2 regions of the Paraburkholderia sp. MM5482-R2 genome follow, and region 2 is predicted to be linked to the other one. Evidence: riboswitches for the same ligand, from Rfam matches in the RefSeq annotation. Region 2 holds a riboswitch; the other holds the start of a gene.
What was found. Region 2 has a riboswitch for cobalamin ahead of cobW (cobalamin biosynthesis protein CobW). Riboswitches for the same ligand answer to the same signal wherever they lie in the genome.

Region 1 (3,405 bases), on a different contig from region 2:
CTCCGCGAGGTAGATGCCGGGGATCGTCTGCACGTAGTCGATCAGATTCGTATAGCGCGTCTGGAATGCGTTCAGACGCATCACGCCGAGCGCATCGGTCGCGTACTGCAAACCGGCTTCGACCGAATGACTGCGCTCGGGCTGGATCGACGGGTTGCCGCTGATCGGATAGTACAGATCGTCGAAGCTCGGCGCGCGGAACGAATCCGAATAGCTTGCGGTTACCTTCCAGCGCGACGTGATGTCGAATCCGTAGCCGAGATAGTAACTGTTCGCTCCACCGAAATCGGAGTACTGGTCGCGTCGCACGTTGGCCTGAATCTGGTTGCGGCCGAAGCGCGCGCTGTAGCCCGCGAAGACCGAATCGACGTGACGGTCGGGCGCGGCGAACGTGTCGGAGTCGAGCGTCTGGTCGAGATGCTCGTAGCCGAGTTGCAGCTTCTGGTTCGCGGCGAGCGCGAAATCGTTCTGCCACGTGTACTGGCGATTGTCGGTATCGAAGCGGCCGTTGTAGATGCCATTGGTGTTCGACACGCTGCGGTCGTCGCCCTCGGCGAGCGTGACGTGGGTGGTCCACCAGTCGGTCAGCTTGCCGTTCGCGAATACCGACACCTGACGCACCTTGCTATAGAGATTGTTCAGATCGGTGGGCTCGCCGTACGCATTGTCGTAGCTGTTGTCGTTGTTCGACTGGAAATAGCTGACGCCCGCGTCCCAGCTGTCGGTGAACTTGTGACGCAGCGACGCGCTGATGCTCTCGTTCAGATTGCCGTTTGCGTTCGGATTCGCGTTCGGCGCCTCGAGCGGATTGAGCGACGAAAAGCCGTCGTCCTTCGTGCGCGCGAGCGAGATGTTGATGGTCGTGCGGCCGTCCTGATCGAGCGCGCCGTTCACGCCGGCCGTTTGCGTCTGCGTGTGATAGCTGCCGTAGCCGACCGAAAAATTGAAACGCGGCGGATGATCGCCGCCGTCTTTCGTGAACACCTGCACGACGCCCCCGATCGCGCCCGAGCCATACAACGCCGACACGTTGCCGTTCACCACTTCGACGTGATCGACCTGATCGAGCGGAATCTGCGCGAGTTGAGCTGAGCCGAGACTCACCGAATCGACGCGCACGCCGTCGATCAGCAGCAGCGATTGCGTCGACGATGCGCCGCGCAGAAAGAGGCTCGCGGTCGAACCGGGGCCACCCGTGCGCGAGATTTGCGCGCCTGGCGCGAGTTGCAGCAGGCCGGGCAGATCGGTCGCGGTCGTGTCGGCGATGTCCTGCTGATCGAACTGCGTAGTCTGCGGGATCGCATCGCGCAACGCTTGCGGTCCGCGTTGCGCGGTCACGACGATCGGCGACAGCACGCTGCCCGGCGCATCGGTGGAGGCGGCATTGGCAGCGATTGCAGCGTTTGCGGCGGTAGCATCCGTGGCGGACGATGAAGACGAATACGGCGTCGCAGACGCGGACGCGGGCTCGGCGCTTTGCGCATGCACGACGAGCGGCAGGCTCGCGAACCCGAGCAGCGTTGCGCGGGCGATGGGGGACAGCATGGGATGACATTCCTGTGGATAGCGTGCGCGGCCTGCTTCCCCGCAGGCCGACGCGTCACGAGGCGCCCCCTTGTTTAGCGTTTTCGCGGGGGGACGTCCCTCTTTTCTGGCCGGTATCCGGGCTACGACACATCGATCCCGCCTTCCCACGCGTGACGCGCAGTGGCACACTCGCACGTTGAACTTCCAACCTTGCGATCAGGACCGACCTGCATGAGCACATCACATGCGGTCGCTTACCGTTGCGGGGGCAGCGCAGGTTCGCGCATCCGGTTTTGGCACCGCGCGCGTCCTGCTTCCCGTTTAACTGCGCGCGCCGAGAAGCGCGCGCGGGCACCAGAGTGCGGGAAGTTTACGAGCGGCCTCGCGGGGCGTCAAGAAAGGTCAACCGGAGCGCAATCGGTTCTGTTGAATGCAGGTTATTGTCCGATGGATTACCGGTTTTTTACCTTATGGTCGACGACCCGACACGCAACGAACCTGCACGTAGCGATGCTGTTACGTCTCGAAACGAGACAATTGTCGGAACCTGTAATATTCCGCGCTAAAATGCGATGTCTTTAGAGGACGCAGCACATGCTCACCGAACTCGAATCACTCTCCCAGAACATCGGCAAGCTGATTGCGATCAGCCAGCGCCACAACGAAGCGCGGCTCGCGCTCGAAGAGCAGCTCGCGCAAACGCGTGCCGAAGTGCAAGCCACGCATGCGGAACTCGCGCAATTGCGCGAAGAGCGCGACGCACTGCAGGCGGAACGCGACGCGCTGTCCGCCAAGATCGACGACGCTCAGGTGCGCCTGAATGCGATTCTCGAAAAATTGCCGCGCGCACGCGCGAGCAGCGAACCGGATAACCAGCTCGATCTGCTCGAGTCCGCCCAGCCCGGACACGAGGAAGCGGAAAGCGACGTGAGCCGACACGGAGAAAGCGCATGACCACCAAGCAGATCGAAGTATCGATTCTCGAAGTACCCTATCGTCTCGCCTGCTCGCCGGAAACGGAAGGCGCGCTGCTCGAGGCGGTCGCGCGCGTCGACGCCGAGATGAAGAAAATCCGCAGCGGCAGCAACGTGCGCGGCACCGATCGCATCGCGGTGATGGCTGCGCTGTCGCTGGCATCGGAACTGCTTAAGCTGCAAAGCAGCGTGCGACACGGAGAAGCATTTCCCGCTGAAGAAATCCGGCGTACAATGCAGCAAATGAACGAACAGCTAGGTACTGTGATCGAGCAGTACAGCTTGCAGTAAGCAGTAGTGGGCCGGTTTCGAATCGGTCACGTGTTGAACGGTTTGGGTTGTAGCTTCATCGGTTTAGCTTCCCTGCCTGGTTCGCCAAGGTCATACATTCCTTGAACCAATGCCATGTGCACGGTTGCGGAAATTTGTAGCACGGGTGTGCGCGTCACTCAGTCTGATGTACCCGAAGTGTTGCTAACTGCGACCAATTCTGAACCCTCGGTTCAGGATGCCGGCCTAGCGGCTAAGGCGGGGACCTTATCTGGAACGGCATCGGACTTCGGTTCGATGCCGTTTTTCTTTGGCCGTCGTTTTTTCGTTTGAGCGCCTTTTTCAGGGGCTTTTCCGTACGCGCCTGCTGTTGTTGCGCTTCGTTCAATCTCACACGCTCACTCCGATTCATGCGCTACTGGCTGATGAAGTCCGAACCGGACGAAGCAAGCATCGACGACCTCGCCAACGCACCTCATCGCACCTTGCCGTGGACCGGCGTACGCAACTATCAGGCGCGCAACTTCATGCGCGACGTGATGCAGGTCGGCGACGGCGTGCTCTTCTATCATTCGAGCTGTCCGGAGCCCGGCATCGCGGGCATCGCGGAGGTCTCGTCGACCGCGTATCCGGA
Region 2 (3,405 bases):
ACGCCGGCGTCGCGTTTGGCCGCATCACGCGCCAGCGCGAGCGACGCCACACCGCCGATCACGACGATCGCCGGCGAGCCGAGCCCCGCACGCGCCACCGCCTCGGCGAACTCGCGAAGCGGCGCGAGCACATGACGCTGCTCAGGCCGCGTCGCCGACTCGATCGCCGCGCACGGCGTGTCGGCGGACATGCCGGCCGCGAGCAATGCGCGGGCGATCTCGCCGAGCCGGCGCATGCCCATATAGATCACCAGCGTCATGCGCGTCGCGGCGAGCGCGGCCCAGTCCGGTTCGCCACTGCCGCCGGCGCCGTGGCCGGTGACGAACACGACGCCCTGCGCGTGATCACGATGCGTGACCGCGATACCGAGCGCCGCGGGCGCCGCGATGCCAGCCGTGATGCCGTTGATCACGTCGACTTCGATACCCGCGGCCTGCAGCGCCTGCAACTCTTCGCCGCCGCGGCCGAACACGAACGGATCGCCGCCCTTGAGCCGCGCGACGCTGCGCCCCGCGCGCAGATGCCCGAGCATTTGCGCGACGATGTCGGCTTGCGGCGTCGACGGATGGCCGCCGCGCTTGCCGACGTACACGACTTGCGCGTCGGTGCGCGCGAACTGCAGCACGTCGGGATTCACCAGATCGTCGACGAGCACGACATCGGCCTGCGCGAGCGCACGGGTGGCCTTCAGCGTGATCAGTTCGACGTCGCCGGGACCGGCGCCGATCAGCCAGGCGCGCGTCATCGCGGCGTGCATGGCGCGCGCCATGCGGTGATGGAAGAAGAGACGCGGCGTGCGACAGCGCGCGCGGCGGTGAATATAGAGGTCATGCGGAACTGCGAATCCGGGCACGCGCGATGCCGCGCTGCTACGCCTTCACATCCGTTCCCCGCGGATTCCGGCGGCCGGCGGCGCCGCGTGATGCACGGATGCAATGCGGCACCGCCTCCGCGTCTGGCCGGTATCCGGGCTGGCGGCCTCATGCGCTTCGCCTTCCCGTCCCGGTTTGTGGATTCGCGGGACAGTGGCATCAAAAAACGCATGCGCGGCACGGCGGAATCGAAGGCGAATCGAATCGCGCGCCGCAGGTCGCTTACCGTTGCGGGGACAGCACAGGTTGAACGCGCGAGGCGCTGCCTGTTTCCCGTTTAACTGCACACGCGAGCGCATGTGCGGGCACCAAACGCGCGCATACGATAGCACATGGCGCCTTGCCGGATAAGCCTCGGCGGCGCTTTCCGGCTCGGTGCGTTGCTTGACTGCGCAACGCCGCGGGCCTACACTCGCACGCACTTTGGGTGCTCGCATGCGCGCTCGTGCGCATGCAGTTAAACGGGAAACAGGGAGCCACCTGCTCTGGAGCGGCTAACCTGTGCTGTCCCCGCAACGGTAAGCGAAAAGCGGTTCCGGCTTGATAGCCGGGCACCGCAGTGCCGGCTTCGATGTCCTCGCGCAAGCTCGCGTGGACATTTCACCACTGGACGAGAAACCACTCGGCCGGGAAGGGGAAGCGGCGCTTTCGCCAGCCCGGATACCGGCCCAAAGAAGCAGAACGACCGCCGCGGGGATGCGGCGGCGCGTTCATGACCTCAGTTCCGCTTTCTGTATTTCCGTTGTCGCGGCAATGCCGTCGTTCGTCCCCGTGTCTGGTGATCGCTGGTACTGCTGCGCGTGCTTCATTCGCTCCATTCGCCAGCCGACGCGGACCCACGCGCGGACTTTCCGGCATACCGATCAACGCCAAGGGATGGACCTCACGATGCAAACTCAATTGCGCAAGATCCCCGTCACGATCGTCACGGGCTTTCTCGGCAGCGGCAAAACCACGCTGCTGCGGCACATTCTTCAGCATGCGGGCGGCAAGCGCATCGCGGTGATCGTCAACGAGTTCGGCGAGCTCGGCATCGACGGCGAAATCCTCAGGGGCTGCGGCATCGGTTGCGATGAAAACGGCGTCGAGACCGAAGGGCAATTGTATGAACTCGCGAACGGTTGTTTGTGCTGCACCGTGCAGGAAGAATTTTTCCCGGTGATGGAAAAGCTCGCGGAGCGCCGCGATGAACTCGATCACGTGCTGATCGAAACGTCGGGGCTCGCGTTGCCGAAGCCGCTCGTGCAGGCGTTCAACTGGCCGCAGATCCGCAATGGCTTCACGGTCGACGCGGTGGTGACGGTGGTGGACGGCCCGGCCGCCGCGAGCGGCCAGTTCGCCGATAACCCGCTCGCCGTCGATGCGCAGCGCAAGGCCGATCCGAATCTCGATCACGAGTCGCCGCTGCATGAACTGTTCGAAAACCAATTGTCGGCGGCCGACCTGGTGATTCTGAACAAGACCGATCTGATCGACGACGCGCGGCAGCACGAGGTCGAAGCCGCGATCCGCGCGGAGATTCCGCCGCAGGTGAAGATCGTGCGCGCTCAGCAGGGGCGGCTCGACCTGCATACGCTGCTGGGCCTCGAAGCGGCGTCGGAAGAGACGATCCACCTGCGTCATGACCACCACGGTTCCGCCGACGACCCCGATCATCACCACGATGAATTCGATTCGGTCGTCGTGCAGGCATCCGTACCGTCGCGCGACGCGGCGCTCGCCGCCTTGCAGGCGCTCGTCGAAACCCACACGATTTACCGTGTCAAAGGCTTCGCGGCACTGCAGGGCGCGGCGATGCGTCTCGTGATCCAGGGCGTGGGCCGGCGCTTCGACAGCTACTTCGACCGGCGCTGGCAAGCGGGTGAAAATGGCGACGGCGCGTTGAGCCGCTTCGTGCTGATCGGCGCAGACCTCGACCAGCACGCGCTGCAACAGGCGTTCGACGCGGCGCTCGGCGCGACGTCGAACGCGACGGCATAAACGGGCGCCCCAGCATGCATCTGCTGCGCACGACGCCGGGCGGCTTCGTCGACGATACGCAGGGCGTGATCCGCATCGATCAGCAGCCCGCCGAGATCGTCGTGCTCAGTTCCGCCGACACCACGCTGTCGCTGCTCGCGAGCGTAGTGCCGCGTCTCGGCGACGGCTTTCCGAGCGTGCGGCTCGCGAACGTCACGTATCTGCGTCAGCCTGCCTCGGTCGATTTCTATCTGGACGACGTGTTGCAGCATGCGCGCGTGGTCGTCGTCGATCATCTCGGCGGCGAAACGTATTGGCCGTACGGCATCGAGCAGGTGGTCGCGCTCGCGCAGCGCAAACAGCAAACACTCGCGATGTTTTCCGGCGATCTGCAGGAAGACCCGAACCTGCTCGCGCGCAGCACCGCGAGCGCCGAGTTGTGTCAGCAGCTGTGGCGCTATCTGCGCGAGGGCGGTCCGCAGAACGCCGAGGCGTTTTTGCGCTGCATCGCGTATCGCGCGCTCGACTGGGGGCGCGAACCCGATCCGCCGCGCGCGTTGCCGGCCGCGTCGC

Region 1: linked by a shared signal. The riboswitch ahead of OKW37_RS07985 (TonB-dependent receptor domain-containing protein) and the one ahead of cobW (cobalamin biosynthesis protein CobW) in region 2 are both predicted to bind cobalamin.

What each region holds. Positions count from the first base shown of each region.
Region 1 covers NZ_JBNDLP010000002.1:1,068,339-1,071,743, reverse strand. The annotation lists gene OKW37_RS07985 (TonB-dependent receptor domain-containing protein) at 1-1,545, opposite strand, end outside; cobalamin riboswitch at 1,637-1,901, opposite strand; gene OKW37_RS07980 (ATPase) at 2,122-2,481, shown strand; gene OKW37_RS07975 (cell division protein ZapA) at 2,478-2,792, shown strand; RNA gene ssrS (6S RNA) at 2,859-3,040, shown strand; gene OKW37_RS07965 (EVE domain-containing protein) at 3,182-3,405, shown strand, end outside.
Region 2 covers NZ_JBNDLP010000003.1:1,915,196-1,918,600, reverse strand. The annotation lists partial or broken gene cobA (uroporphyrinogen-III C-methyltransferase) at 6-746, opposite strand; cobalamin riboswitch at 942-1,201, opposite strand; cobalamin riboswitch at 1,282-1,559, shown strand; gene cobW (cobalamin biosynthesis protein CobW) at 1,762-2,853, shown strand; gene cobN (cobaltochelatase subunit CobN) at 2,868-3,405, shown strand, end outside.